Regions from separate parts of the Pristimantibacillus sp. Z349TD_6 genome, predicted to be linked through region 2. Evidence: a T-box and tRNA genes for the amino acid it is inferred to sense, from the RefSeq annotation. Region 2 holds a T-box; the other holds one or more tRNA genes.
What was found. A T-box is a leader RNA that pairs with one kind of tRNA and senses whether it is charged. The one in region 2 lies ahead of AC0VYE_RS16790 (alanine--tRNA ligase), so its partner is inferred to be a tRNA-Ala.

Region 1 (11,628 bases), 3.8 Mb from region 2:
GATCAAGCAGCGCTTTCTCAACCTTCTCAAATTCATTTCTTAACAATTTTACATCCAGCACGATCCAAAAGCCCCTCTCTGAAGGGAGTAATTTTATTATTGTAAAAGTTTATTCCTTGCTTGCCGCTGCTTCCTTCACCATATCAACGAAGTATGCATGCAGCCTATAATCGTCCGTTAGCTCCGGATGATACGATACAGCTAGAAGATGTCCCTGTCTTGCTGTTACAATTTCATCTCGGTATGTAGACAATACGTCTACGCCTGCTCCAACTTTTTTGATCAATGGAGCTCGGATAAATACAGCGCGAACCGGTTCGTCAATGCCTTTGACATCCAAATCCGTCTCAAAGCTTTCTTGTTGACGCCCGAATGCATTTCTTGCAACGGTCATATCCATAAGACGCAAATGCGCATCCTCTTGGCCTTCTATTTCATCAGCCAAAACAATAAGACCTGCGCAAGTACCGAACAATGGCTTGCCTTGTGCAGAGAAATCCTTAATAGCTTCCATAAAACCATAATTGCGCATCAGCTTGCCGATCGTCGTGCTTTCGCCGCCTGGAATAACAAGCCCTTGCAGCTCTTCAAGCTGCTCAACTCGCTTAACGGCGACCGCCTCTGCGCCCGCCGCTTCTAAGCTTCGTATATGCTCTGCCACTGCGCCCTGAAGCGCTAGTACGCCTATCTTCATCGCTCTACTCGCCTTCCTTTACGGGCAAGAGCCGGCAGCACTATTCGCGCTAAGCCGGCACCTGCATATTACAACTATTAGATACCGCGGTCTTGCATACGCTCGGAGGAGTTAAGCTTGGAAATTTCGATTCCCTTCATAGCTGCTCCCAAGTTTTTCGACACTTCAGCAATTAGCTTGTAATCTTGGTAATGTGTCGTTGCTTCAACGATTGCACGAGCGAATTTCTCTGGGTTTTCTGATGTGAAAATACCAGAACCTACGAATACGCCGTCTGCTCCAAGATGCATCATCAATGCTGCATCGGATGGTGTAGCTACTCCGCCTGCTGCGAAGTTAACGACTGGAAGCTTACCCGTTTCATGTACGTTAAGAAGCAAGTCGTAAGCTACGCCAAGAACCTTAGCTTCATGATAAAGCTCGTCCTTCGACAAACCTTGAATTTTACGAATTTGTCCATTGATCAAGCGAAGGTGACGAACAGCCTCTACGATATTGCCTGTTCCCGGCTCACCCTTCGTACGAAGCATTGCTGCTCCCTCTTGAATACGGCGCAAAGCTTCTCCAAGATCTTTTGCTCCGCATACGAATGGAATTGTAAACTCATGCTTGCTGATGTGGAATACTTCATCTGCTGGAGTAAGTACTTCACTCTCATCGATATAGTCAACGCCCATGGATTCGAGCACTTTTGCTTCTACATAATGCCCGATACGAGCCTTTGCCATAACTGGAATCGATACTACTTTCATTACTTCTTCTACAATTGTCGGATCAGCCATACGAGCTACTCCGCCTGCTGCACGAATTTCGGAAGGGACGCGCTCAAGCGCCATTACCGCTGTTGCTCCTGCTGCTTCTGCTACTTTCGCTTGCTCGGCGCTCATAACGTCCATAATGACGCCGCCTTTTTGCATTTCTGCCATGCCGCGTTTTACGCGCGATGTACCTGTTTCCATGCTAAAATCCTCCTATTTTCATCCATTAATTTGTATATTACCGCAGTTGTTCTAACCATTGATTTTACAGGATGCAAGAATAATCGACAAGCCTTGATTTGCTTTATTCCCCTGTTTTCTACTCGGATTAGAACAAATTGACGATTCCATTAAATAAACCTGAGAAAAAATCTCCAATTCCACGGAACATCAAGCGGAACCAGCCTGCTTTCGTTCCATCCTCCGTTGTAACGAGGTTAACCGTTTTTTTGAGCTCTTGTTTCGTTTCGGCATCCGTGTACTTGTAAGTTACTGTACCTACAACCGTACCTGCTGGAATCGGAGCTACCAGCTCAGCTTCTGACTTCACATCGCTGGATACAACCTCGATTTTAGGCTCTACGCCCTTCTTAACCATAAACGTAATATCTTTTTCCGTTACGATCGGCAAGGTTTTCTTTTTACCCTTTTTAATCTTAACCGTTTTCGCTGTTTCTACCACAGATTTTGGCGCAAGCACCGTCTTTTTCTCAAAAGTGCTAAAACCGTAGTTGTACATCTTAGCCGTTTCATTGAAACGAGCAGACTTTGTAGCAGTATCCATAACGACGCTAATAAAACGCTGCTCGCCTCTTTTTACAGTACCCGTGAAGTTGTAGCCAGCAGCATTAATGAAGCCTGTTTTCATGCCGTCAACGCCTTCATAAGCTAAGTGCTTAAGGCCCTTTTGATTAACGTTTGTGCCGAGCATCCAGTTAATGTTGATGATTGGATCCTTGTCGCGTTCACGGAATTTATATTCCTGCAGCTTAGAATAATCCAAAAATTCAGGGTGCTTGATCAAAATAATTTGTGCTAGCTTCGCCATGTCCGTCGCAGAAATAATAGTTGTCTCCGATAGACCAGTCGCACTTGTAAAAAAAGCTGTTTTAAGACCCAACTCCGCAGCTACCTCATTCATCTTCTTAACAAACCCTTGCTCACTTCCAGCTATTTGCGATGCTAATGCAATCGTTGCATCATTCGCAGAACCAACTGCCATTGCTTTGTACAAATCTCTAACCGTATGTTGATCTCCTTGAGCTAAAAATACAGATGATCCATCCGATGGTGTTGAGGCCGCTTCCGCACTAGTGGTAATAACCTCATCCCAGGACAGGCGTTCATTCGTAATTTCCTCAAGAACGATATATTCCGTCATTAACTTCGTCATACTTGCTGCAGGGAGCGGCTCCTCTGAATTAACTTCATATAAAACTTGTCCTGAATCCGCATCAATTAGAATTGCAGCTTTCACTTGTAAACCTAAGTCGTTTTTCGTACTTTCTCTTCCTTGATATCCATTCGCCATTGCTACCGCAGAACCAAGCGACAGCATTACCATCCAAACCGCCAAACTTGCAGCGATGACCGTCTTTATTCGAACCGGCCTTACCATTTCCTTCAACGTCGTCTCCCCTTTTCCCACTTGGTTTGTCCGTTGTTAATTGTAACATATCGAAGCCTAACAATTAAACCACAAACAGGTTACAGAACAATGAGTAATCCTTCATAAAAAAAACAGACAAGGGCCAGCGACTCAGTCGCCTTTCCCTGTCTGTTATTATCGTATCTAGAAAGTATAGCTTAAAGTGAATAGTTTGGTGCTTCTTTCGTAATTTGCACATCATGCGGATGGCTTTCACGAAGACCAGAACCTGTAATACGAACGAATTGTGTATCGTTCTTAAGCTCGTCCAGAGAAGCTGTACCGCAATAGCCCATACCTGAACGCAAGCCGCCGAGCAATTGATGCACAGTGTCAGCAAGCGGCCCTTTGTAAGGAACGCGTCCTTCGATACCTTCCGGAACAAGTTTGTTCTCGTTCTCTTGGAAGTAACGATCCTTGCTTCCTTCCTTCATAGCGCCAAGCGAGCCCATACCACGGTATACTTTAAAGCTGCGTCCTTGGAAAATTTCAGTTTCGCCAGGGCTTTCAGCTGTACCTGCGAACAAGCTTCCGATCATAATCGCGCTTGCTCCAGATGCGATTGCTTTCGTAATATCACCGGAGTACTTAATACCGCCGTCTGCAATAACCGGGATATTGTATTCACGAGCAACTGACGCGCAATCATAAATTGCAGTAATTTGTGGAACACCGATACCAGCGATAACGCGAGTTGTACAGATCGATCCAGGACCAATCCCTACTTTAACTACGGAAGCGCCTGCTTCGATAAGATCACGTGTAGCATCGCCAGTAGCAACGTTACCTGCAATAATAGTAAGGTCTGGGTAAGTAGCACGAAGCTTACGAACTGCATCCAAAATATTAATGTGGTGACCATGAGCCGAGTCTACAACAAGAACATCAATTCCTGATTGAACCAATGCTTCTGCACGATCCATTGTATCCTTCGAAATACCAACCGCTGCTCCGCAAAGCAAACGACCATGCTTATCCTTCGCCGCATTAGGGAATTGGATTGCTTTCTCAATATCTTTAATCGTAATAAGACCTTTAAGTGTGTTGGACTCATCAATCAGCGGCAGCTTCTCAATCTTGTGCTTTTGAAGAAGGCCCTCCGCTTCCTGCAGCGTTGTGCCAACAGGTGCCGTTACAAGGTTGTTACGAGTCATAACTTCATTTATCTTAATTGAATAATCATGTACGAAACGCAAATCACGGTTGGTCAAAATACCTACAAGCTTCTTATCTTGATCAACAATCGGTACGCCTGAGATGCGGTATTTACCCATCAATTCTTCTGCGTCGTAAACATGGTGATCAGGCGTAAGCGAAAACGGATTTGTAATTACACCGCTCTCCGAACGTTTTACACGGTCAACTTCCTCCGCTTGCTGTGTAATCGACATGTTCTTATGGATAATGCCGATACCACCCTCACGCGCAATTGCAATCGCCAATGCGGCTTCTGTAACGGTGTCCATACCAGCGCTAATGAGCGGAATGTTTAGCTTAATGTCCTCGCTTAATCGAATCGAGATGTCAACTTCCCTAGGCAGCACTTCTGATTTGCGCGGAATAAGCAGGACGTCGTCAAACGTTAGCCCTTCTTTGGCGAATTTCGTTTCCCACACGAGTATGTTCCTCCCTTATTTTAAGTACGTCTCACATATATTATTAGCAATATTAGCAGAGGGGGTATAGGCTGTCAAGGCTGATGAATACCTTTGTTCATCCTGTTTTATACTCGATTTGGAAGTCTCAAAACATGCTATTTCTTTAGAAAAAGTCAGGTAAATACGTAGTTCGTTCGGGAATACGAGATTGTAAGCGTTTAACCAATCCTATATCTCCTTCTATGCGTGCGAATTGGGCTAATTGCTCTAACTGAATATACCCAAATAGTACACTCGTAAAGGAACCAATATCCAGTTTAATTGCCTCATCTATTTTTTCACTATCGTCCTTACGACGAAGTGATGCTTTCCCAGATGCATCGATATGAAGTAAAAAATGACCATTATTCCATGGAGCTTGAGCGTCGATTAGTTGAATATGAATGTCATCGGCATGATCTGCTGCCTTAAAATCATATTGGCTAACAAAAGCTTCCGCATCCACAATTCGAGCCATAAAATAAGGTGTGATTTCCTGTTTTATTCTCGGATTGCTCAGCAAGTAGGGAAGGCGATCGTTAGATGGCATTTTAATCGTCAGCTCTTCGATCATTGAATCATGCTGTGCTAGAAATGACCATATCGCAGCTCTTGCGGGCTCATTTAAATGAACAAACTCATGAACCGTTAACCGGCTATTTTTAACTTCATAAATGACGTAGCCTTGTGCTGCTCCGCTCTTATCGTAATAAAGTGCAGTCTGTCCTAGTTTTCTTCTGTTAATCCGATACTTCCACCAGAATTCGTCACGCACCAATGAGCCATTAAATTGAGATGCATAGGCTTGATAGACATCGTTCAGCAAACCATAGTTTCCTGTAATGCGCTCAAATCTACCCTCGTATGCTATTCTAGCTGGAAGCATGTCCGTCTTAATCGTATATGTTTTATGTTCAGTGTAGGTTTCCCATCCAAATTTACGATAAAAGCTGAATGAAAAAGGATGAAGAAAAGAAACCGTTTGACCGTTCTCCTTCATCTCTATTAGCGATTGAATGAGTATTTGAGCAACTAGCCCCTGCCTCCTGAACTCTGGCCATGTCGCAACACCTGCAACACCTCCCATATCAAAAACCTTGCCTCCGATATAGGTTTGCAGCTTTAGCACTGCAGCTTGCGCAGCCAATTGATTATCGACATACGCTCCGTACCTTACAGTAGGCTCACTCTCATACTGCTCTTTCGTTTGTTCTAGTTCTGCAGCAGAACGTTCATATTGAAATGCAAATTGAGATAAAGCCATAGTCTCGTCAAATTGTTCTACACCGATATGCTTAATAACGATACGCGTTTCCAATTCGAAGCACCTCCAAATTTGATATAATCCTATCATACCGCATAAACGACAAAAAAACCTACCGCATCACATGCGATAGGTCTCTCGTGCTTGGCGACGTCCTACTCTCCCAAGACCCTGCGGTCTAAGTACCATCGGCGCTGAAGGGCTTAACGGTCGTGTTCGGTATGGGAACGCGTGGTTCACCTCCGCCATCGCCACCAAACGTAGCGTGTTGCACGCTGAAAACTGGATACGAAAGATTAGGCTTGCTGAAGCCTTTTTAGCTGCTGTCTACTGGATGTATGGGTCACAGTAAACGTGTTTAGGATAAGCCCTCGACCGATTAGTATTCGTCAGCTACACACATTGCTGTGCTTCCACCCCGAACCTATCAACCTCGTCGTCTTCAAGGGGTCTTACATACTGGGAAATCTCATCTTGAGGGGGGCTTCACGCTTAGATGCTTTCAGCGCTTATCCCGTCCGTACTTGGCTACCCAGCGGTGCTCCTGGCGGAACAACTGGTACACCAGCGGTACGTCCATCCCGGTCCTCTCGTACTAAGGACAGCTCCTCTCAAATTTCCTGCGCCCGCGACAGATAGGGACCGAACTGTCTCACGACGTTCTGAACCCAGCTCGCGTACCGCTTTAATGGGCGAACAGCCCAACCCTTGGGACCTACTTCAGCCCCAGGATGCGATGAGCCGACATCGAGGTGCCAAACCTCCCCGTCGATGTGGACTCTTGGGGGAGATAAGCCTGTTATCCCCAGGGTAGCTTTTATCCGTTGAGCGATGGCCCTTCCATTCGGTACCACCGGATCACTAAGCCCTACTTTCGTACCTGCTCGACTTGTAGGTCTCGCAGTCAAGCTCCCTTATGCCTTTGCACTCTTCGAATGATTTCCAACCATTCTGAGGGAACCTTTGGGCGCCTCCGTTACATTTTAGGAGGCGACCGCCCCAGTCAAACTGTCCACCTGACACGGTCCCCGAACCGGTTTCACGGTTCTAGGTTAGAACTCCGATACGATCAGGGTGGTATCCCAACGTTGCCTCCACACAAGCTGGCGCTCATGCTTCTTAGGCTCCCACCTATCCTGTACAGATCGTACCAAAGTTCAATATCAAGTTACAGTAAAGCTCCATGGGGTCTTTCCGTCTTGTCGCGGGTAACCTGCATCTTCACAGGTATTAAAATTTCACCGGATCTCTCGTTGAGACAGCGCCCAAGTCGTTACGCCATTCGTGCGGGTCAGAATTTACCTGACAAGGAATTTCGCTACCTTAGGACCGTTATAGTTACGGCCGCCGTTTACTGGGGCTTCGGTTCACAGCTTCGGGTTACCCCTAACCGCTCCCCTTAACCTTCCAGCACCGGGCAGGCGTCAGCCCGTATACTTCGCCTTACGGCTTCGCACAGACCTGTGTTTTTGCTAAACAGTCGCTTGGGCCTTTTCACTGCGGCCCCCTCGGGCTATTCACCCTACCGAGGCACCCCTTCTCCCGAAGTTACGGGGTCATTTTGCCGAGTTCCTTAACGAGAGTTCTTCCGCGCGCCTTAGCATGCTCTGCTCGCCTACCTGTGTCGGTTTGCGGTACGGGCACCTAGATCTCACTAGAGGCTTTTCTTGACAGCCGGAGTACATGACCTTCGCTACTGCAATTTTCGCTCCCCATCACAGCCCAGCCTTATGATCGACGGATTTGCCTATCGATCAGCCTCACTGCTTGGACGGACTATTCCATCAGTCCGCGTCACTGCCCTTCTGTGTCACCCCATTGCTCAAACGATCTTCGGTGGTACAGGAATTTCAACCTGTTGTCCATCCACTACGCCTTTCGGCCTCGCGTTAGGTCCCGACTTACCCTGAGAGGACGAGCCTTCCTCAGGAACCCTTAGGCTTTCGGCGGACAAGATTCTCACTTGTCTTTTCGTTACTCATACCGGCATTCTCACTTGAATACAGTCCACCAGTCCTCACGGTCCAACTTCAATCCGTATTCAACGCTCCCCTACCCAAGTACCTAATGGTACATGTCATAGCTTCGGTGGTGTGTTTAGCCCCGTTACATTTTCGGCGCAGAGTCACTCGACCAGTGAGCTATTACGCACTCTTTAAATGATGGCTGCTTCTAAGCCAACATCCTGGTTGTCTTTGCAACTCCACATCCTTTCCCACTTAACACACACTTGGGGACCTTAGCTGATGATCTGGGCTGTTTCCCTCTTGACAATGGATCTTAGCACTCACTGTCTGACTCCCGAGTAGCACGTCTATGGCATTCGGAGTTTGACTGGACTTGGTAACCCTTGGCGGGCCCCGCACCCAATCAGTGCTCTACCTCCACGACGCTCATTCCTCGAGGCTAGCCCTAAAGCTATTTCGGGGAGAACCAGCTATCTCCGAGTTCGATTGGAATTTCTCCGCTACCCCCACCTCATCCCCGCATTTTTCAACATGCGTGGGTTCGGGCCTCCAGTGCGTGTTACCGCACCTTCACCCTGGACAGGGGTAGATCACACGGTTTCGGGTCTACGACCACGTACTTATTCGCCCTATTCAGACTCGCTTTCGCTACGGCTCCGTCTTCCCGACTTAACCTTGCACGTGATCGTAACTCGCCGGTTCATTCTACAAAAGGCACGCCATCACCCATTTAACGGGCTCTGACTTTTTGTAAGCGCACGGTTTCAGGTTCTTTTTCACTCCGCTTCCGCGGTGCTTTTCACCTTTCCCTCACGGTACTGCTTCACTATCGGTCACCAGGGAGTATTTAGCCTTGGCAGATGGTCCTGCCGGATTCCGACGGGGTTTCTCGTGTCCCGCCGTACTCAGGATCCGTCTCGGAGAGTGCTTGCTTTCGGTTACAGGGCTTTTACCTGCTCTGGCGGGCCTTTCCAGACCTCTTCGCCTACCAAACACTTTTGTAACTCCATGTGAGACGTCCTACAACCCCAAGAAGCAAGCTCCTTGGTTTGGGCTAATCCGCGTTCGCTCGCCGCTACTGACGGAATCACTATTGTTTTCTCTTCCTCAGGGTACTTAGATGTTTCAGTTCCCCTGGTATGCCTCTACCCAACCTATGTATTCAGTTGAGAGTAACTATCCATTACGATAGCTGGGTTTCCCCATTCGGAAATCCTCGGATCAATGCCTGCTTACGGCTCCCCGGGGCGGTATCGTTGTTCGCCACGTCCTTCTTCGGCTCCTGGTGCCTAGGCATCCTCCGTGCGCTCTTACTAGCTTAACCATTTTGCTCAGGTGATCGCTCACCTTCGCTTACGTAAAAACAACTAAAGGATGTTTCAGCAATTCTTTTTCTTTCGTTATCCAGTTTTCAAAGTGCAAATGTTTTGCGCTGAGTTTGCTTCAGAGTTAATCTTCAGCAAAGACAGTACATTATTCTTTTTGGTGGAGCCAAGCGGGATCGAACCGCTGACCTCCTGCTTGCAAGGCAGGCGCTCTCCCAGCTGAGCTATGGCCCCAAATTTAATATGGGTACCGACTTCTCAGAGTCGATAATGGTGGGCCTTAGTGGACTCGAACCACCGACCTCACCCTTATCAGGGGTGCGCTCTAACCAGCTGAGCTAAAGGCCCATAGGTATTCCCTTTGGACTTCCTTTGAAAGATGATTAATCTTTCAAAACTGACAACGAGTAAGCGATAAACTGCCAAGTTTATCCGAACCTCATCGGGTCCGGGTATTTCCTTAGAAAGGAGGTGATCCAGCCGCACCTTCCGATACGGCTACCTTGTTACGACTTCACCCCAATCATCTACCCCACCTTCGACGGCTAGCTCCCTTGCGGGTTACCCCACCGGCTTCGGGTGTTGTAAACTCTCGTGGTGTGACGGGCGGTGTGTACAAGACCCGGGAACGTATTCACCGCGGCATGCTGATCCGCGATTACTAGCAATTCCGACTTCATGCAGGCGAGTTGCAGCCTGCAATCCGAACTGAGACCGACTTTGATAGGATTGGCTCCACCTCGCGGTTTCGCTTCCCGTTGTATCGGCCATTGTAGTACGTGTGTAGCCCAGGTCATAAGGGGCATGATGATTTGACGTCATCCCCACCTTCCTCCGGTTTGTCACCGGCAGTCATCCTAGAGTGCCCACCATAATGTGCTGGCAACTAAGATCAAGGGTTGCGCTCGTTGCGGGACTTAACCCAACATCTCACGACACGAGCTGACGACAACCATGCACCACCTGTCTCCAATGCTCCGAAGAGGGGCACTATCTCTAATGCTTTCATTGGGATGTCAAGACCTGGTAAGGTTCTTCGCGTTGCTTCGAATTAAACCACATACTCCACTGCTTGTGCGGGTCCCCGTCAATTCCTTTGAGTTTCAGTCTTGCGACCGTACTCCCCAGGCGGAATGCTTAATGTGTTAACTTCGGCACCAAGGGTATTGAAACCCCTAACACCTAGCATTCATCGTTTACGGCGTGGACTACCAGGGTATCTAATCCTGTTTGCTCCCCACGCTTTCGCGCCTCAGCGTCAGTTACAGCCCAGAAAGTCGCCTTCGCCACTGGTGTTCCTCCACATCTCTACGCATTTCACCGCTACACGTGGAATTCCACTTTCCTCTTCTGTACTCAAGCTTTGCAGTTTCCCTTGCGACTTGGGGTTGAGCCCCAAGTTTAAACAACAGACTTACAAGGCCGCCTGCGCGCGCTTTACGCCCAATAATTCCGGACAACGCTTGCCCCCTACGTATTACCGCGGCTGCTGGCACGTAGTTAGCCGGGGCTTTCTTCTCAGGTACCGTCACCTTGGGAGCAGTTACTCTCCCAAGCATTCTTCCCTGGCAACAGAGCTTTACGATCCGAAAACCTTCATCACTCACGCGGCGTTGCTCCGTCAGACTTTCGTCCATTGCGGAAGATTCCCTACTGCTGCCTCCCGTAGGAGTCTGGGCCGTGTCTCAGTCCCAGTGTGGCCGATCACCCTCTCAGGTCGGCTACGCATCGTCGCCTTGGTGAGCCGTTACCTCACCAACTAGCTAATGCGCCGCGGGTCCATCTATAAGTGATAGATTGCTCCATCTTTCCCGATTCAGTCATGCGACCATATCGCGTATCCGGTATTAGCATTCGTTTCCGAATGTTATCCCAGTCTTATAGGCAGGTTACCCACGTGTTACTCACCCGTCCGCCGCTAAGTATCAGAGGTGCAAGCACCTCATCAACTCCGCTCGACTTGCATGTATTAGGCACGCCGCCAGCGTTCGTCCTGAGCCAGGATCAAACTCTCCAAATTGGTGTTTGACTTGCTCATTACTTTTTTATCGCTTTTTTCGCTTATCCCGAAGGATTTGCGAGGCAGTTATTACTCGTTGTTCAGTTTTCAAAGAGCAATCTTTTCTCTCTTGTCGTCCGTGTATCTCGTTGGCGACCTAGATAATATATCATAGGCGTATATAGCATTGCAAGTGTTTTTTTCATTATTTACGAAAAAGTTTTCAATACTCCTATTTGCCTTCTAATTACGTAATCGTTGCTTCGCTTCCTCCTCACCTATATTGAAGAAAGACATAAAAAAACGAGCTGTGCGATTTTCGCAAGCTCGTATGAC
Region 2 (11,628 bases):
CTGCATTAGTGATGTGTTTTTATGGAATCCCAGCGATGGCGCATAGTATGATGCCGGATTTCCCGGATATTAAAGTTTATCTTTCCGCTTTGGCTGCGTATGTGGCTTCTATTGCGTATTTATTTACTCTACTTCAGGCATTAAAGCTTCTCAGGTACATTGATACAAATACTGCTTTTTCGCAAACCTCTGTTTTAGCACTTAAGAAAATAAAGCAAGCGGCGGTTGTTGTATCACTCATGTTTGCATGTAATCTCCCGCTTTTCTACTTTGTAGCTGACGGCGCCGATGCACCAGGCGTCATGGTCATCGGGCTAATTATAACCTGTGCGCCAGTCGTAATCGCAGTATTTGCCGCAGTTCTTGAGAAATTGCTCAAAAACGCGATCGAGCTCAAAGAAGAACAGGAGTTGACCGTATGATAGTGGTTAACATTGACGTCATGCTTGCAAAGCGGAAAATGAGCGTTACTGAGCTATCCGAGAAAGTCGGCATTACAATGGCGAACCTGTCGATACTTAAAAATGGAAAAGCGAAAGCCATTCGAATCTCAACACTCGAAGCGATCTGCAAAGCACTCGCTTGCCAGCCTGGAGATATTCTCGAGTATCGGCAGGATTGAATAAAATAAAAAAACCGCCGTATATTGCGGATGTAAGTAATGATGAAGAGTTCGAAGTTATATCAATCCTAACGACTACATACACTTCGCCTTTGAGGCTAACGGCAATATGACACTATTCCATAAGAATAACTCATCAATAATAATGCTTGCTCATAACCATTGTTTAATTGGGTGACAAGAACATAGTAACATTGCAAGCCGCATAAATTGCGGCTTTTTTATTTTATGATATCAAGTTCTTGCCAAAATGATATGAAATGAACGTGATAACATTTCTGATGAGTGACAAGAACTTTGTAACAATCCCTATAAGATCTTTCAATTGGACAGCTGCAGATAACAAAATCAGCGACAGTGTTTATTAAACTAACTGGCAGTATGGATTAACCAACTGTAGGGTGAATGTTCAATATCTATAGTAATAAAAATGAATAACAAAAGGAGAATACATAATGGATAAATATGGAATTATAGCATTCTAAAAAAGGATTGGGAAAATGGTTTAGTTTCTTATGAAATTTATTATGAGAATGACATACCTGAGTCATAGATTTGGGATAAAAATGTACTTAGCGGTGATTCATCTCAAATTAAGTTTCTTGGCTTCAATTAGATTAACGGATTAATGACGATGTACAGATACTGATGCTCATCCAGAAACTGAACAACAGGGCTATGATAATGGCCTGTTGCCTCCATTACAATGCAAGGGCTCATTTCCACTGCTATAACATAATTAAGAAAAGATGATAATCCCTCTAGATCATGATTAAATCTAAAGATTTTCCCATGAGGTACTCCACGGTCTAAAAAAGCTTGTTCATGACTCGCCCATATAAAAAGGAGGTCGACCAGAAAGATCCGGTGACCTCATAATACGAACGGGGCAGATCAGCGTGGAATAACGATTGAGTGTTAACTTCTTGGAGCCATAGCATAGGCAATCCAATGAGGGGGAATAGGCTTTACTGGATGACTCCGAGTTCTCCGTCCTCGGATGGTAGGTTTGGATGACTAAAATGTATCAGATTTATTTTTGTTAAAGTGGCCCGGTTTCGGGTTCCAGGGCTATTTAACATATGCCAAGCGGTATACTGTTCAGCATAAGGATTGAGAGCTGACATTCCATCAACTGGAATAATGACATTGTATCCCCGGAATGCAGCGCTAGTGGCTGTATGAAGGACTGCGCCATTAGCGGCATAACCGGTAATCAGAATGGTTTTAATGTCATGCTCATGCAATATTTGTTCTAAATCAGTTTTGTAGAACTTATCAACGTTTGATTTCACAACAGGATCACTTGGCAAGGGAGCTATTTGCGCGGCAATATCCGAGAGGCTTCCCGTTCGTGTAAGGCTATAGACGACAAGCATGCCGCAATCACGACTTCTCTCCAATAGTTGATTAATTTTAGAGATGGAGGCAATACAACGAGGATTATTGCATATAGAGGTCTCCATATCCAAAACTAGGAGTGCACTTGTTTTGGGGTCCACTGAAACGGATTGTAGCTGAGGAGGAGGAGGAGCAGGAACAGCGTTCCATTCATCTATGATGGTTGAATCCTTTCTTCCAGCGTAATAGTTCACATGAAGCCAGTGACTACGTGGCATGCAGTATTCACGCCAAACACCGTACTGGGGACAAAAATAGATCATCCTAATCCACCTCTGGGCTGCATATTTGGTATTAGATTATGTACGCAGATAGGAAAAGGTGAGGCGGGAACCGTTTTAAGAGTAGTCATGCCCATTCCCCAATAATCATTGAATGTAGACGTGTACAGATCAAAAAGGTCTTCCTTAAATCTCACCAATAGCTGTTGGTGGGCAAGAACATATATCGTATGCGGAGTTTGTACAATACATTATTGCCTATAGCTCGGTCTGCATCTATAAAATCATTAATTGGTTTGGAATAGATTAAGAAAAAATCCACTATTAAACATAGTGGGACATCTGTCGTTCATACGCTTTCTTATGGTATTAACCGTGAGGAGGTCTCCACTCGTATGCCCATAAAAGTAAAACTTCAAAAATACGTCGATAGTCTGCCGATTCCCAAAACCATTTTCCCGATAAAACGAGACAATAAAGGTTCGTATTATGAAGTGACCATGAGGGAATTTACCCAAAAACTACACCGTGATCTTGGGCCTACCCGTTTATGGGGTTACAACGGAATGTACCCGGGTCCTACTTTCGACGTGATAAAGGATGAAACGACATATGTCAAATGGGTGAATGATCTGCCTAAAAAGCATTTTCTCCCCATCGATACAACCATTCATGGTGCAGAAAAAACACTTCCACAGGTTCGGACAGTGGTTCATTTACACGGCGGAAAACAGCATGACCATAGCGATGGGTACCCTGATGCTTGGTTTACGAGAAATTTTGAACAAACTGGACCTAAGTTTCAAAGAAAAGTATGCGAGTATCCCAACCTTGAAGCCACTACATTATTTTATCATGACCACACCATGGGTATTACGAGATTGAACAATTATGCGGGACTTGGAGGCTTTTTTATCATTCGTGATGAGCATGAACAATCCCTGAATCTGCCGGTGGGAAAATATGAAATCCCTCTTATGATTCAGGATCGCTCGTTTAACCCGGATGGTTCGCTCATGTACCCTGCTACTCCCGATAATAACAATCAACGTCTTCCTTATCCTTCAATTGTCACACCTTTTGACGCAGATTACATTTTGGTAAACGGCAAAGTATCCCCCTATCTTGAAGTAGAACCGCGAAAATACCGATTTCGGATGTTAAATTACTGTAATAGTCGAGCTATTACATTCAAACTGGACTCTGGACAGCCATTTTATCAAATTGGAACAGATCGCGGCTTACTGGAGAAACCAGTGAAAATGAATGAGATCCTCCTTCTAACGACCGAACGTGCGGATGTGATCGTTGATTTTTCTCGATCCTTTGGCAAGACGATTATTCTTAAAAATGTCTTCAAGGGTGCCTCGCCCGAAACAACCGATGTCATGCAGTTTAAAGTAACCACTCCGTTAAAAGGCAAAGATGCCAGCTCCCTTCCTGATCAATTAACGAAAATTGATTTCCTTTCTAGAGAGATGTCAACAAGAACAAGAAATCTCACACTCGAAAGGGTGGAGGATGAATATGGTAGATCGCTGAATTTACTTGATGGTAAAAGGTGGAATGATCCTATATCCGAGAAAATGGACTTAGGGACTATTGAGATATGGCGATTAATCAATTTGTCAAAGGATGACCACCCCATTCATCTACATGTTGTTGACATGCAAATTCTTGAGCGCCAGCCTTTTAACGTTGCTCATTTTCATGCCACTAGAGAACTTAAGTTTACAGGGCCAGCAGTTCCTCCTGAACCTAACGAAAGAGGATTTAAAGATACGATTCGTGCTCCCAATGGTTACGTTACCTCTTTTATTGCGAGATTTGCTCCTTTTACTGGAACTTTTGTATGTCATTGTCACATGCTCGAACATGAAGATTACGAGATGATGCGACCATTTGAAATCCTAAAGAAAAAAAATAGACTTAAAAATATACTAATGAGAATGATTAACGGGAAACGATAGCACCATGACACAGGAGGAGGGCAACAAATATGGGCTTTCACGGAGGCTTGGAGGTTTTGAGGACAAAGGTTTTGGATGGAGGTTACAAACTATGCAATCACCATATCCTGTATATCCCTTTTTTGGTTATCAAACCAAGTTAGTACAGAAACCTATAGCATTTCCACCACAGCACCAGGATGAAGTTCCTGGTCTGGAGTATCTCATGGTGCCGCGTCCAATTTTTGATTACCCTGGGTATGTCGGTAGCTGCAAGCTAAAAGGAAAGGTTGCGATCATTACTGGAGGCGATAGCGGATTTGGACTTGCAATTGCAGCTGCTTATGCTAAAGAAGGAGCCGACTTGGTTATTGTATATTTGAATGAACATATTGACGCGGAAGAAACCAAAAAGTATGTTGAGCAATTCGGCGCTCGCTGTCTGCTTTTGGCCCGAGATCTTCGCGATCCAGCTAGTTCGCCAGATATAATAGCTGAAACGCTCCGTCATTATAATAGACTGGACATCGTAATCAATAACGCTGCAGTTCAGCCTTTTACAAGAAGTATTATGGACATTTCCAATGAACAACTCGAAAACACTTTTCGTACCAATATCCATGTACGTCACAGGTCAAGTGATTCATGTAAATGGAGGATTGATCCGTTACTCATAATTTTATGCAACATTAAAGCGTGGAGGAGATGAAAAAAATTCAACAAAATCGGGGGATTTTGTTCATAGGTTTATCGGAAGAGACTTTAAGTATGTATGAAGAAAAGGCGTGTGAGATCCCCACTCGAAGCCTTTTCTTGTTGGATAAAGGAATTACCATACAAAAAGTGAGAATCCGGCATATCCTCCGACGGCGAACCTGGCGTGAACGGGTCGGGCACACGGCAGGGAAGGACCAACTAGTCTGTCCAAAATGTGAATGTGACTATGAATACAAGGGGGAGGTCTGTCTACAGGAGAGGAAATTGCGGGTGAAGTATGCCGTAGCCGGATAACCCACGTTTGTCTAGAAAGGATGATTCGTTATCTCACCGGTGTCTAAGAACCGCAAACCAGCCAAAACGAATAAAAAGAACCCACTCACAAACGGGCAGATAAATACATATGCCTCAACTGCAACGGAGAAGAACGCATTCCCCTTCAGATGGTACGGGACTTTGACCGTATGGACGGAGGGGATCCCCTTCCTTTTGCCCCTCAATTCTCATGCGAGGATTGTGGAGGAGAGATGTACCCGGAGTATTAGAAAGGAATTAAAGGATATGTGTACAACATTTCCGATGTGCGCAGAACCTAAAGGACCGTCAGGGAGATCTACCCTGACGGTTTTTGTTAATTATCGGAAAGGTTAAAGCTTCGTCCTGTCGCCGATAAGGAGGGTGTTAGCCGCTTCTTCTTTTGTTGACAAAAACAGTTGTTCTGTATATAGTTGTTTAAACAACTAATTAAGAAGGAGGATGGTTATGACGGCAAATGAAAATGTGCTTGAACGATCGCTTGGTGCTTTGATGGGCATCACGTACCGTAAGATGACGAATGTCCTTCAGACCCGCCTTAAGGATTATGAGATTACAACGGAGCAGTGGTCGGTGCTGTTCCAGGTCGATCAGACAGAGGGTTTGATCCAGAAGGAAATTGCCGAGTTGGCGGGTAAGGATAAGCCGACGACGACCCGGATTCTCGACCATTTGGAAGAAAAGGGGCTGATCTGCCGCAAGATGGCGGAGAACGACAGACGTTCCTTTCAAGTACACAGCACAGAGAAAGGCGCTTCGCTGATCATGGAGACCCTCCCGGTTGAAATGCAGGTAAACCAGGAAATCAAACAATGCATGACGGTTGAGGAGCATGAAATGATCATGAAGCTTCTTCTGCGGATTAATCATCATGTGAGCCAATTATCATAATGTCCGGAAGGAGCATAAAAATATGCAGTCCCAAGAAAGTAGTTCCAGGCTTTGGACCAAACAGTTTCTGATTCTGACCCTTAGCACCCTGCTGTTGTTTTTGAATTTGCAGATGCTGCTTGCGGCTTTCCCGGCCTATGTGAAATCCGCTTTTCAGGCTGACGATTTGACCGTAAGTCTAATCATTAGCGTGTTCGCTGGTTCAACAATTATTACCCGGTTATTAACCGCCCAACTTATGCGTAAAGTGCGTCGCAATGTGATTTTGTATGCGGGACTTGCTGCCGCATGTCTGTTCACCGTAATGTCTGTTGCCGCGGGTTCAGTCGGTATGCTGCTTGTCATGCGGGTTGGTTTTGGGATCGGGTTCGGAATGGCGAGTACGATTATTCCAACGCTGGTATCTCAAATTATTCCAGGCAAAAGGATGGGGGAAGGCATCGGTTATTTCGGCCTTTCAACCAGTCTGGCTATGTCTGTTGGACCGATTATCGGATTAAGCGTGATGAAGCATGCAGGATTCACGACACTTGCTATGCTTGGCACGGCGACCATCCTGCTTATTTTTCCCATTCTGCTGCTATCGCGGGCGATTCCGCCTGATACCAGCAAGAAAACAGCGCCTGCAGCAGGCTCCGCTTCCAAGCAATTATTCCATGCCAAATTATTAATCCCCGGACTGCTTAATGTTATATTGGCTGTGACCTATGGCGGTCTGCTCAGCTTTATCGCCTTGTTCGGGGAATCTGTTCATTTGGAGCAGGTCGGCCTGTTCTTTTTGTTCAATGCGATTGCAGTGATCATTATCCGGCCCGTTTCAGGCAAATTATTCGATCGTTTCGGACATGCTGCTGTTCTCATCCCTGCCGCGATCAGCGTTGTGTCTGCGTTAATGGTTCTATCCTACACAACAACGATGCCGATGCTGATTTTGTCCGCCCTGTTATATGGACTCGGCTTTGGGTCCATTCAGCCCACGCTGCAGGCATGGATGCTTCGTTCCGGCACGCCGCAGCAGTACGGCATGGCCAACAGCATGTTCTATAATACGACTGATCTGGGTATAGCGGTCGGAGCCTTGATTTTGGGTGCCGTTTCATCCATGTCCGATTATGCTTTCATGTACCGGATCTCGGCCGGATTCATGGTCCTGTTTCTGATACTTTATATAGTTGTTCGGTTGTTATCAGCGGTCAGATACAAATTCAAACAAAGCGCCGGGCAAACAACATAACTTCCTGCAGGGACGGTAAATCGCATATAATAGATGATTTACCAGGGAAAGAAAAGTGGACTGTTCATGAATACGCTAGAGCAGCCGCAGAAAATAATCAGACGCCATGTCATCAACATGCTGGAGACCGTGAATGTTCAGACTAGGGAGCGCATGGTATTATTCCTATTCGACGATCTGATTGAAGCGCCCAACTGAACCCGCGACGGCAAGACGATCATTTATTACAGTTTGGGAAGAATATTTGCTCTTGATATCGCTTCTCGTACAAGAACTGTCATCGAGTCGGGTATGCCACACAGTGAAACAACGATCATGTTCTTTCACCTGATAATTCCCATCTTGCAGTGAGTTAGCATACACAGGAGGACGGCAAGTCCCGTATCTATGTATTTCCTCTGTAAGGGGGAGATCCTATTCTTCTAACAGCCTTGCCCCAGTTATTTGCACGGCTGGTCCCCGGACGGAATAACCCTTTCCTACTGCGCCGAACGCTATGGACAGTATGCGCAAAGTAGATGTCGTGCCGGACGACCATCCGGCAAATAAAGACGTGGAAATCAGGTTGATGCCAAGCGGCGGTGAAACAAAAACGCTTGTCCGGTTATTCGGCGGTCAAGGAACGCTGATTGTAAATTCATGGTCGCCGGACAGCAGCCAGCTGGCTTTTGTAAGTTATCGCTTCAAGGACTGATGCCATACAATAAACGGACCCAAAGACGATCCCCCCGGATTTTCGGCGGGGCCGTTTTTTTGGAACTAGCCGTCAAGGACGCCATAAGGCGTTTTTCTTATTTTGCGGATATATGTTCTTGTCCAAAGCGAAAGACAAGAACATATATCCGCAGCCGTATTAGGACAAGAACATTTAATCATAGCCGATTTTTTTGGCCAACAGCCACAGCACACTTGCGTAGTACGATCGTACGTATATTATTGGAAAAATTAACAAACAATAAATAGGCCAAGCGTTACAGAAAAGATGTAAATATGGAGGAATAAGAAAATGGATGATATTCGTGAAATTCCACAGCCAGGAAAAGCAGATCAGACCAAAGAATTTCCTGTAAATACAGTGAATCAAACGAATTCAACCACGAACGCAATCATGTAACTAAAGCGCAAAAATAAATGGCATCTCAAGAGCCTTTGTTGCGAAGCAACCGAATTGCCAAAGCTGATGGTAGAATCGACAGACTTATACCTTATACAAAATAGTGGAATTAATTGACAGAGCAAGTTGAGTGTGATAGCATTGTTTTAATTTAAAACGAAAAGGCTATGATGAGAAATAGTAGCTATTAGGGATCTCACAGAGAGAAGATGGTTGGTGCGAATCTTCATTGATCTAATAGTGAAGCAGTCTCGGAGCTGTGAACCGAACAGAGGAATCTTAGTAGGCTTCAACGGAGTTCCACCGTTATTCAGGAAACAATATCGGAGATATCCCGTATTGATAGAGTGCAGAGAAATCTGAAATTAGGTGGTAACACGGACATAATAGTTCGCCCTAAGTTGACAAGAAATATGTCAGCTTAGGGCTTTTTTTGTTTTATTTCTTCTCGTTTGAATATTTGCATAATAATTTATGGGAATAACTAACAATTGAAATGGAGGTATTGAGCATGATGAAAATGACACCAGATGAGTTAAGAAAATCATATATTGATTTTATGAAAGGAATAGGGGCTAGCCAAGTGCCTTCTTCTAGCTTGTTACCAGAAAATGATCCCTCAACGTTGTTTACAGGAAGTGGAATGCAACCTATGGTTCCATATTTATTAGGGGAAAAGCATCCGATAGGTAATGATATTGCTAATATTCAGAAGTGTTTAAGGACAGTGGATATTGATGAAGTAGGAGATACGTCGCATCTGACATTTTTTGAAATGATAGGTCGATGGGAGTTTAAAGCAAATGAAAATAACTATAAGAAAAAGCAAATCGATGCCATTTGGAATTGGCATATAATCGAATTAGGAATTGATCCTGGCAGGCTGTATATCAGTGCTTTTATAGGAAGTGATGATTTGAATATACAGAAAGATACGGAAGCCATTCAAATCTGGTCAGAAAAATTTAAATCAGTTGGTATAGAACCTATCATTGAAGATGATCCCTATCAATATGGGGCATCTAGAGGTGGGAAAATATTCTTATACGATGAAAAAGAAAATTGGTGGAGTCGAGCTGGAAGTCCATTGGATATGCCTGTTGGCGAACCGGGAGGGCCTGATAGTGAAATGTTCTATGATCTTGAACCGGGCGGTAATTCACTGGATCATCCTGCTTCTGTAAGCGAGAGGTTTTTAGAAATTGGGAACAACGTATTTATGTGTTACAAAAAAGAAGACACAGGATTTGTAAAAATGCAAAATCCCAATATCGATTATGGAGGCGGATTAGAAAGGGTTGCAACAGCCCTTAATGGTGACAAGGATATTTATAATACGGATTTTTTCCTTAATCCCAAGAAAAAATTGATGGAGTTAAGTGGTAAACAATATACTGACGATTTAAAGTCATTTAGAATCATACTTGATCATGTGAGAGCGGCTACTTTTCTAATTAATGATGGTGCTGAGCCAGCGAATAGTGATGCAGGGTATATAACAAGAAGGTTATTAAGAAGGGCGATTCGTGCAGGTAAAAAAATAGGTATACAAGGAAGTTTTGTGGGTGAGTTGTCTGAAGTTTATATAGATGAAGCAACAGTTTATGAAGATTTGATCGGTAAAAAAGAGAAAGTTATCGAAATAGTAAATAAGGAAGAAAATCTTTTCTATAGAACTTTACAGCAAGGAGAATTTGAAATACAAAAACATCTTAAGAATAAGGGTAAAGTTACAGGTGCAGATGCCTTTTATTTTTACGAAACATATGGGTTTCCCTTGGAGTTGACGGAAGAGTTTCTAACTGAAAGTGGATATAGTATGGAGGACAAGGAGTCTTATATAGAGGCGGCAAAGAAACATGCTGAAAAGAGCAGAACTGCTTCTGCGGGTAAATTTAAAGGTGGATTAGCTGAACATTCAACAGAAACTACAGCCCTGCACACGGTATCTCATTTATTACTTGCTGGTTTAAGGGAAGTTTTAGGCGATCATGTTCATCAACAAGGAAGTAATATTACTTCAGAACGATTACGGTTTGACTTCAACCATGATGAAAAACTTACGCCAGAGCAAATAGCTGAGGTGGAAAAGTATGTGAATGATGCGATTTCATCAAAAGCAGTCACCATTATTTCAGAGCTGCCTAAAATTGAAGCGAAAGAAAGTAATGTTGAAGGGAATTTTTGGGATAAATATCCGGATATCGTTAAGGTGTATACAATCAAAGATAACGAAGGGAAAGTTTGGAGTCGAGAAGTATGTGGAGGACCTCATGTAGAAGATACAACAAACTTAGGAAAGTTTAGTATTAAAAAAGAACAATCTTCTGCTGCTGGAGTTAGAAGGATTAAAGGAGTAATTGATAAATATTTCAAAAACGCGGAACAATAGCTGATGTTTTAGGATTGCCATTTGTAACAACGCTATGAGTTGCCGGGAATCCAGGATAAATGATAAATCCCGCAATCGAAGAGGGTTTGACATCGCTTGGCCTTTCCGTTGGCGGTACCGGAGCACAGTATTCAAAGAAAAAGCAATTCGGATTAAATCCGAATTGCTTTTTTACTGCAAGAAAGGGGAACTTATATAAAACATAACGAAAATCGAGCTATATGGTGTATGACACTAGACAAGCCAAGCCAAGCCAAGCCATGTAAATTGTCGGATGACAAGAATATGTACCGATTGCCTATTCAATACCCTAACGTCACGGCGGATGTCATTCCAAATAGAATAGAAGCAAAGGTGTAAAAGGGGTGGAACAATTCATGACATGTCATAATCCTAGCGGTAATAATTGTCACCTCATTTGGTACTGGAATCCCAAAAGGTCCCAAACAGAAGGCTAAGAATAGTACGATGTAGCCATAATGACTTATCATTGTCAAAATTTGATCCACGTAGGTTCCCCATTTTATGAAAATGACTTGTGTGCGCCCCGATAATGACAACAACACCTAAGCTTTTTTTAAAGAAAGAAATGCTCGCCTAATTCATAGGCGAGCATTTCTTTTAGATTATTTAATTAAGGTACCTTTAGAATTCCTGTAAATTGATTAGGTGCAACTCTATTTTTCAATTATAAGACTAAGTGAAAATTTATATGTTCAACTGGTGGATTAACTTCATGTCACAACATATTAGAATTCATCATCTGCAAACG

Region 1: it has a tRNA-Ala gene. The T-box ahead of AC0VYE_RS16790 (alanine--tRNA ligase) is inferred to sense a tRNA for this amino acid. The anticodon was not compared.

The regions. Positions count from the first base shown of each region.
Region 1 is NZ_CM149662.1:96,387-108,014, reverse strand. Features, by position in the region: gene serS (serine--tRNA ligase) at 1-61, opposite strand, end outside; gene pdxT (pyridoxal 5'-phosphate synthase glutaminase subunit PdxT) at 110-694, opposite strand; gene pdxS (pyridoxal 5'-phosphate synthase lyase subunit PdxS) at 772-1,653, opposite strand; gene AC0VYE_RS00510 (D-alanyl-D-alanine carboxypeptidase family protein) at 1,781-3,070, opposite strand; gene guaB (IMP dehydrogenase) at 3,259-4,716, opposite strand; gene AC0VYE_RS00500 (GNAT family N-acetyltransferase) at 4,862-6,055, opposite strand; rRNA gene rrf (5S ribosomal RNA) at 6,144-6,260, opposite strand; rRNA gene AC0VYE_RS00490 (23S ribosomal RNA) at 6,361-9,292, opposite strand; tRNA gene AC0VYE_RS00485 (tRNA-Ala) at 9,452-9,527, opposite strand; tRNA gene AC0VYE_RS00480 (tRNA-Ile) at 9,565-9,641, opposite strand; rRNA gene AC0VYE_RS00475 (16S ribosomal RNA) at 9,758-11,313, opposite strand.
Region 2 is NZ_CM149662.1:3,862,613-3,874,240, forward strand. Features, by position in the region: gene AC0VYE_RS16740 (DUF2975 domain-containing protein) at 1-422, shown strand, start outside; gene AC0VYE_RS16745 (helix-turn-helix domain-containing protein) at 419-622, shown strand; partial or broken gene AC0VYE_RS16750 (IS110 family transposase) at 1,209-1,486, opposite strand; gene AC0VYE_RS16755 (cysteine hydrolase family protein) at 1,591-2,241, opposite strand; gene AC0VYE_RS16760 (multicopper oxidase family protein) at 2,640-4,214, shown strand; gene AC0VYE_RS16765 (SDR family NAD(P)-dependent oxidoreductase) at 4,306-4,902, shown strand; gene AC0VYE_RS16770 (MarR family winged helix-turn-helix transcriptional regulator) at 5,673-6,116, shown strand; gene AC0VYE_RS16775 (MFS transporter) at 6,139-7,350, shown strand; gene AC0VYE_RS16780 (hypothetical protein) at 7,417-7,548, shown strand; gene AC0VYE_RS16785 (hypothetical protein) at 7,847-8,044, shown strand; T-box leader at 8,623-8,866, shown strand; gene AC0VYE_RS16790 (alanine--tRNA ligase) at 8,976-10,856, shown strand.